2 regions of the Nonomuraea sp. NPDC003754 genome follow, and region 2 is predicted to be linked to the other one. Evidence: riboswitches for the same ligand, from Rfam matches in the RefSeq annotation. Region 2 holds a riboswitch; the other holds the start of a gene.

Region 1 (3,910 bases), on a different contig from region 2:
AGGCGGAGACGGCCGACGCCCTGCTGGCCGAGCGGGCCGCCGTCGAGCAGCTGCCGCCCGGCGCGGCGCTGCTGGTGGTCACCCGTGGTCCCAACGCCGGCAGCCGCTTCCGGCTCGACCGCGACCTGACCACGACGGGCCGGCATCCCGAGAGCGACATCTTCCTCGACGACATCACGGTCTCGCGGCGTCACGTGGAGTTCTACCGCCATCCCGGCGGCGCCTTCACCGTCCGCGACGTCGGCAGCCTCAACGGCACCTACGTCAACAGGGAGCGCATCGAGGAGGTGCCCCTCCACAGCGGCGACGAGGTGCAGATCGGCAAGTTCCGCCTCGTCTTCCTCACGCGGGGCGCATGAGCTCCCAGGCGGCGCGTTCGCACATGAGCATCGGGGAGGTGCTCGCCCTGCTGCAGGGCGAGTTCCCCGACGTCACCGTCTCCAAGATCCGTTTCCTGGAGAGCGAGGGGCTGATCGAGCCCGAGCGCAGCCCCTCGGGCTATCGCAAGTTCACCTACATGCACGTGGAGCAGCTGCGCTTCATCCTCACCGAGCAGCGCGACCACTACCTGCCGCTGCGGGTCATCAAGGACCGGATGGCCGACGAGCTCGGCCGTCCCAGGGCGCTGCCCGAGACCAAGGAGGTCCGGTTCAGCCGCGCCGAGCTGCTGGAGGCCAGCGGGCTCGACGACGAGACCCTCACCGAGCTGGAGGACTACGGCCTGCTCGCGCCGGTCGCCCGGCGCTACGACGAGGACGCGGTCAAGGTGGCGCGCAGCGTCGGCGCCCTGGCCCGGTACGGCCTGCACGCCCGGCACCTGCGCGCGGTCAGGGCCGCCGCCGAGCGCGAGGCCGGTCTGGTGGAGCAGGCCGTCGCCCCCATCCTCAAGCGGCGCGCTCCGGGCGCCATCGGCGAGGCCGACGAGACGGCCAGGCAGCTGTCCGGCCAGTTGCTCGAGCTGCACGCCGCTCTGTTGCGCACCGCCGTCCGCTCGGCCCTGGGCGGCTGACCCGCAGGGCGGCATCCCGAAAAAACCGGAAATTCCGCTCGCCCGCTGCCGTCGGGGATGCGGGCGCCCGCCGAGGCGGCCCGGGAGCCCGGTAGGTTGGCGGGAAGCCTCGGGGGCAGGGGATATTACCTACCCAGTGGGTGTTACGTTGAAGTGCGGTAGATGCGGCCCATGGATCGTGAATTCGGAGCAGCCCGTGTTGCAGATGGAGGTAGTGGGCGTTCGCGTTGAAATGCCCACAAATCAGCCGATCGTTCTGCTCAAGGAGGCGCAGGGTGAGAGGTTTCTCCCGATCTGGATAGGAATGACCGAAGCCACGGCCATCGCGCTCGCCCAGGCGGAGGAACCGCCGCCCAGGCCCTTGACCCACGACCTGTTCAGGGACGTGCTGAGCGCGTTGGGCGTCGGCCTGCGTGCGGTCAACATCGTCGCTCTGCGTGACGGGATCTTCTTCGCCGATCTGGTCTTCTCCAACGGCGTGGAGGTCAGCGCGCGCCCCTCCGACTCCATCGCCCTCGCGCTGCGCACCGGTGCGCGGATCTTCGCCAGCGAGGAGGTCGTGCAGGAGGCCGGAGTGATCATCCCCGATGACCAGGAGGATGAGGTGGAGAAGTTCAGGGAGTTCCTTGACACCATCACGCCCGAGGACTTCGGACGCGCGGGGTAGGACTCCCTTCGTGAAGGCTCGTGCCCTTGGTCGCCACCTGGGGTACGCATTTCACTGCATTTACGCTTCGCGACGCGCCGAGCCGGATCGTTGACTGCGGATGGTCACGGTCCTACGGTGCAAGTGAAACCTGTGGTTGTCATTTACGAACCCCCAGATCAGACCACGGGATGAGAGAAAGCCGGAGGTCCGCGTGGCGGTCAGCAGCGGCGAGGGAAAGACGGCCGGCCAGGAAGATCCGGTGCGGCGCGAAACCGCGCGCCAGCGTGCCGGTGAGCAGGGCCTGCTCTTCGACGAGCAGCCCACGACGCTGCCTGCCGACATCGGCTATCGCGGCCCCACGGCCTGCGCGGCGGCCGGCATCACCTACAGGCAACTGGACTACTGGGCGCGCACGGGCCTGGTCGAGCCGACGATAAGAGCCGCGCACGGATCCGGCTCGCAGCGGCTCTACAGCTTCCGCGACATCCTGGTGCTCAAGGTCGTCAAGCGGCTGCTCGACACCGGCGTGTCGCTCCAGCAGATCCGCACCGCCGTACAGCACCTGAGAGATCGGGGCGTCGGCGACCTGAGCAGGATCACGCTCATGAGCGACGGCGTCAGCGTCTACGAGTGCACCTCGGCCGACGAGGTCATCGACCTGCTGCAAGGCGGTCAGGGAGTGTTCGGTATCGCGCTCGGCAGGGTCTGGCGCGAAGTCGAGGGATCGCTCGCGGAGCTGCCGGGGGAACGAGCGGCGGTCGAGGACACCGTCCCGGCCGACCATCCCACTGACGAACTCGCCCAGCGCCGCAGAGCCCGGCGAATGGGCTGATTCCCGGACACTGGTAGCCTAGGGCTGGAGCCGACGACCCCGAGCGGGAGAGTCCCCGGGCCACCGGGGCGCCGAAGGAGCAACCCTCCCCGGAATCTCTCAGGCACCCAGTACCGCTCGGACGAGGCCACTCTGGAAAGCAGGCACGCCCGCCAGGCGCGTCTCACCGACGGTGCAAGCCCGCGACCCCGCGGGCGAACCTCTCAGGTTGATGACAGAGGGGGAGACCCGGCAGACGCCCGTGCTCTCCACCAGCCTTGGGAGGCAGTTTCCATGACCGAGCCCCTCAGCGACCTCGCTGCGCCGCCGTTCGCGACCCGCCACATCGGTCCCTCGGACGGCGAGCAGGCCAAGATGCTGGAGGCGGTCGGCTTCGAGTCGGTCGCCGACCTGGTAGCGGTGGCCGTACCCGAGGCCATCAGGGCCAAGGACCAGCTGAAGCTGCCCGTCGCGGCGGGCGAGAGCGAAGTGATCGCCGAACTGCGGGCGCTGGCCGGCCGCAACCAGGTGCTCACCTCCATGATCGGCCTGGGCTACTACGACACCGTCACCCCCGCGGTGATCAGGCGCAACCTGCTGGAGAACCCGGGCTGGTACACCGCCTACACGCCCTACCAGCCGGAGATCTCCCAGGGCCGCCTGGAGGCGCTGCTCAACTTCCAGACCGTCGTCTCCGACCTGACCGGTCTCGACGTGGCCGGTGCCTCCCTGCTGGACGAGGCCACCGCCGCCGCCGAGGCGATGACGCTGGCGCGCCGCGCGGGCAGGTCCAAGAGCAACGTCTTCGTCGTCGACGCCGACGCGCTGCCCCAGACCAAGGCCGTGCTGGCCACCCGGGCCGAGCCGCTGGGCATCGAGCTGGTCGTCGACTCCCTCGACGGTGAGCTGCCCGAGTGCTTCGGCGTGCTCGTGCAGTACCCGGGCGCCTCCGGCCGCCTGCGCGACTTCCGCGCCCTGGCCGAGGCCGCCCACGCGGGCGGCGCGCTGGTCGTGGCCGCGGCCGACCTGCTGTCGCTGACGCTGGTCGCGGCCCCCGGCGAGCTCGGCGCCGACATCGCCATCGGCTCCTCGCAGCGCTTCGGCGTGCCGTTCGGCTTCGGCGGCCCGCACGCCGCCTACATGTCGGTCCGCGAGGGCCTGCAGCGCCAGATGCCGGGCCGGCTCGTCGGCGTGTCGGTGGACGCCGACGGCGACCCCGCCTACCGCCTGGCCCTGCAGACCCGCGAGCAGCACATCCGCCGCGAGAAGGCCACCAGCAACATCTGCACCGCCCAGGTGCTGCTGGCCGTCATCGCCGGTATGTACGCCGTCTACCACGGCCCCGAGGGGCTGCGCCGCATCGCCCAGCGCACCCACCGCATGGCCGTCACGCTCGCCGCGGCCCTGCGCGCCGGCCGTGTCGAGATCGTCCACGACGGTT
Region 2 (3,910 bases):
CCAGGCCGACCAGGCGGCGGCGCGGCGGGACGTCCTTGACCTGCTCGAGCGCGGCCCTGCCGACGAAGTCGCCGGGCTTGTCGAACTTCACCACGCGGCCGAGGCCGGCGTCGAAGGGCGTGAGCGAGACGCCGAGCTCGTTGCCGTACAGCGGCATGCCGGCCTCGAGGCGGAGCGTGTCACGGCTGGACAGGCCGGCGGGCATGATCTCGTACGGCTCGCCCGCCTTGGCCAGCGCGTGCCACAGCGCGACGGCGTCGGCGTTGGCGACGAAGAGTTCGAAGCCGTCCTCGCCGGTGTAGCCGGTGCGGGCGATGAGCGCCTCGGCGCCGGCGACCGTGCCGGGCAGGCCGGCGTAGTACTTCAGGCCCGCGAGGTCGGCGTCGGTGAGCGTGGCGAGGATCTCCTGGGCGCGCGGGCCCTGGATCGCGATGAGCGCGTACTGGTCGGAGCGGTCGTCGACGACCGCGTCGAAGCCCTCGGCGCGCTCGGTGAGGCGCTCGGCGACCATGGGGTAGTTGGAGGCGTTGGCGACGACCATGTACTCGTCGTCGGCCAGGCGGTAGACGATGAGGTCGTCGAGGACCCCGCCCTGCTCGTTGACGATCATCGTGTAGCGGGCGCGGCCGGGCGCGAGCACGGACAGGTGGCCGACCAGCGCGTAGTCGAGCGCCTCGCCGGCCTGCGGGCCGGTCACGAAGATCTCCCCCATGTGGGACAGGTCGAACAGCCCGGCCCGCTCGCGTACGGCCTTGTGCTCGGCGGACTCGCTCCCGTAGCGCAGCGGCATCAACCAGCCGGCGAAGTCGGTCAGCGTCGCGCCGAGGCTCTCGTGTACGTCTCGTAGCGGTGTCGGTCGGGACATTGTTCGCACCTCAGGATGGGTTGGATGCCAGGATCCTCCCCCTCTGTCATCGGTGCCTGAGAGCTTCACCCGGTTTTGCCGGACTTTCACCTTCGGCGAGGCCCCGCAGGCCTGCTTTCCAGAGGTCACCTTGCCCGCGCGGTCCTTTGCCTTGAGAGGTTCGCGGGGAGTGCTTGCTCCTTCAGGGGTCCTGGCCGGGTGCCAGGACGCTCTCCCGCGTGGGTTCATCGGTGTCCGTAGGCAAGACTAGTACGGATCCGGCCATCAAGGGAAAGGTGCGGGCGGGGGGACTCGAACCCCCACAGTGTCACCACCAACAGGACCTAAACCTGCCGCGTATGCCGATTTCGCCACGCCCGCGCAACCGCCATCAGCTTAGCGCCCGGGCCGGGGCCGAGATACTCGTTTGCGATCAAGCCCGCGGACTTGATCGCAAACCTCAGGCCAGGCCGAGCTTCTTCTTCAGACCGGCCACGTGGCCCGTCGCCTTCACGTTGTAGAGCGCCTGCTCGATCTTCCCGTCGGGGCCGATGACGAAGGTCGAGCGGATCACGCCGACGACCTCCTTGCCGTACAGCTTCTTGGCGCCGTACGCGCCGTAGGCCTTGTGGATCTCCAGGTCGACGTCGGACAGCAGCGGGAAGGTCAGCGCGTCGCGCTCGACGAACTTCACCAGCTTGTCGGTCTTGTCCTTGGAGACGCCGAGAACGACGAAACCCTCGTCGGTCAGCTGACCGAGGTTGTCGCGGAAGTCGCACGCCTGCTTGGTGCATCCGGGCGTCATGGCGGCGGGGTAGAAGTACAGGATGACGCGCTTGCCGCGGTAGGCGTCGAGAGAGACGGCGCCGCCGTCGGCCGCGGGAAGCGTGAAGTCAGGAGCGGCGTCTCCTGGCTGGAGCTTGGTTTCGGTCACGGGCTCAACCTAACCCCAATCGAAGGGACACGTTTCGCCCGCCGTGCGGTACGGCGGCGCGACCTGACAGACTGATCACCCTGAGAAAGGAGAGCCATGGCCGAGACCGACCCTGAAGAGCTGGAGCGCAGGATCACCCGGACGCGCGCCGAGCTCGCGCGGACCGTTGACGCCATCGCCGACCGGGTGAGCCCCAAGCGGGTGGCCCAGCGCAGCATGGACGAGGTCAAGTCGAGGGCCGAGCACTTCGTGGCGTCGGTCGGCGATCTCGTGGGGGTGACGCCGCGGCCGGTGCGCTACGACGACGACGCCGGGGACCTGTGGGAGGACGAGCGGCCCGTCGGCTCGGCGCTGATCGCCGTGGGCGCGGTGCTGGTCGTGGGCGCGGCGATCGTCCTGTGGCGCCGGCGCCGCAGGCGCTGACGGGCAGGCGTCACCGGCCCGCCGGGCGCCCCGCGAGGGGCCGACGGACGGGCGCCACACACCCTCGCGGACGCCGAGCCTCGCGGCCGAGCCTCGCGGACGCCGAGCCTCGCGGACGCCGAGCCGGAGGGGGGCGGGTCAGAGGAAGGTCCTGCCCTCACCCCGGTAGGTCGGGACCTCCTCGACGACCTTGTCACCCTCGACCAGCAGCAGGCTCGCGAACCGCTCGCACAGCTCGCCCGACTTGGCGTGGCGGAACCACACCCTGTCGCCGACGCGCAGGTCCTCGGCGGGCTGGCCGAGCAGCGGGGTCTGCACCTCGCCCGCACCCTCGTCGGAGGAGTAGCGCAGCCCCGGCGGCAGGTACGGCTGGGGCAGCCGCGACGGCCCCGGCGCCCCTGAGGCCAGGTAGCCGCCGCCGAGCACGGTCACCACGCCGAGCCCTGGACGCCGGACGACCGGAAGGGCGAACAGCGCGGCGGGACGGCCGCTGAAGCCCCGGTAGAAGTCGAAGAGCCTGGGGTGGAAGAAGCCCGAGCCGGCCGCGCACTCGGTGACGGCCTTCTCCCTGACCGTGCGGTCGACGCTGCCGGTGCCGCCGCCGTTGACGAACTCGAGGTCGGCGACCTGCCTGACGGCGTTGACGATGCGGCCGCGCCGTACGATCAGCTCGCGGGCCGAGCGGGCCTGCATCAGCCTGATGGCGCGGGCGAAGGCCGCGTTGCCGGGCGGGTCGTCGCCGACGCCCGCGATCTGCGCCTCGTAGGCCATGAGGCCGACCAGGCGGAAGGCCGGCCGCTTGGCGATCTCGGCGGCCAGGTCGGCGGCGTGGGCGGGTTCGCGGACCGGGGAGCGCAGGGCGCCGGCGCGGAAGCGCCCGCCGAGGGCGACGTATCCGGCGTCGATGTCGAGGCAGAGCCGCAGGACCGGGCCGCCTGCCGGCACCGCTGACTCGATGAAGTCGAGGTGCTCGGCGGAGTCGACCATGAGCGTGATCTCCCGCACGGCCCGCTCGGTGGCGGCCAGCGCCGCCAGCGCCGTCCTGTCGGCGGTGGGATAGGCGACCAGCACGTCGCTGAACCCCTGCTCGACCAGCCACAGCGCCTCGGGCAGGGTGAAGGCCATGACGCCGCTGAAGCCGTCCATGGCGAGGATGCGTTCGAGGACGGGGCGCGAGCGGACCGACTTGCTCGCCACCCTGATCGGCTTGCCGCCGGCTCTGCGGACCAGGCCCGCCGCGTTGGCCCGCAACGCCTCCAGATCGAGGATGGCGAAGGGCGGCTCGAACGCGGCGGTGGCCCTGTCGTAGCGCTGGCGGTCGTCCATAGAAGCAGGGTAATACCGATGTTCGCCGGCAAAGATCCGGCAAACCGGCGGCGGGGAAGGGCTTTGTGGCGCGGCGGCCCCCTGTACCTCTGTCGGTGTGATGACAACACTCCAGGACCGCCTGCCTGGTGGAGCCGCTCCGAGCGAGCACGAGACGCCCCGCCGCAGGGCGTCCAGGGTGCTCAGACCGGCACGAACCCCCGCCGGTGTCGCGGTGGCCTTCACGACGTCGACCGGGCTGACGCTGCTCGCCGCCGAGGTCCTCGCCGGGCTGTTGGGCGGCGGGCTCGGCCTGCTGCCTGTCGACCAGGTGCTCGCCCTGGCCGCCCGCACCGCGTGGTCGGACCCGGAGCTGATGCTGGGCGCGGTCGGCGTGGCCGGTA

Evidence for each region. A riboswitch is a leader RNA that binds a small molecule or an ion and turns the genes downstream of it on or off. The one in region 2 is predicted to bind glycine.
Region 1: it holds a riboswitch for glycine, as region 2 does, so the genes downstream of both, gcvP (aminomethyl-transferring glycine dehydrogenase) here and gcvT (glycine cleavage system aminomethyltransferase GcvT) in region 2, are expected to answer to the same signal.

The regions. Positions count from the first base shown of each region.
Region 1 is NZ_JBSGJX010000059.1:27,861-31,770, reverse strand. It holds gene ACWEVS_RS41995 (FHA domain-containing protein) at 1-359, shown strand, start outside; gene ftsR (transcriptional regulator FtsR) at 383-1,009, shown strand; gene ACWEVS_RS41985 (bifunctional nuclease family protein) at 1,206-1,676, shown strand; gene ACWEVS_RS41980 (MerR family transcriptional regulator) at 1,870-2,490, shown strand; glycine riboswitch at 2,525-2,616, shown strand; gene gcvP (aminomethyl-transferring glycine dehydrogenase) at 2,764-3,910, shown strand, end outside.
Region 2 is NZ_JBSGJX010000015.1:773-4,682, forward strand. It holds gene gcvT (glycine cleavage system aminomethyltransferase GcvT) at 1-865, opposite strand, end outside; glycine riboswitch at 899-994, opposite strand; glycine riboswitch at 995-1,092, opposite strand; tRNA gene ACWEVS_RS19855 (tRNA-Leu) at 1,142-1,225, opposite strand; gene bcp (thioredoxin-dependent thiol peroxidase) at 1,305-1,778, opposite strand; gene ACWEVS_RS19865 (DUF3618 domain-containing protein) at 1,875-2,201, shown strand; gene ACWEVS_RS19870 (amino acid deaminase/aldolase) at 2,340-3,527, opposite strand; gene ACWEVS_RS19875 (DUF6286 domain-containing protein) at 3,628-3,910, shown strand, end outside.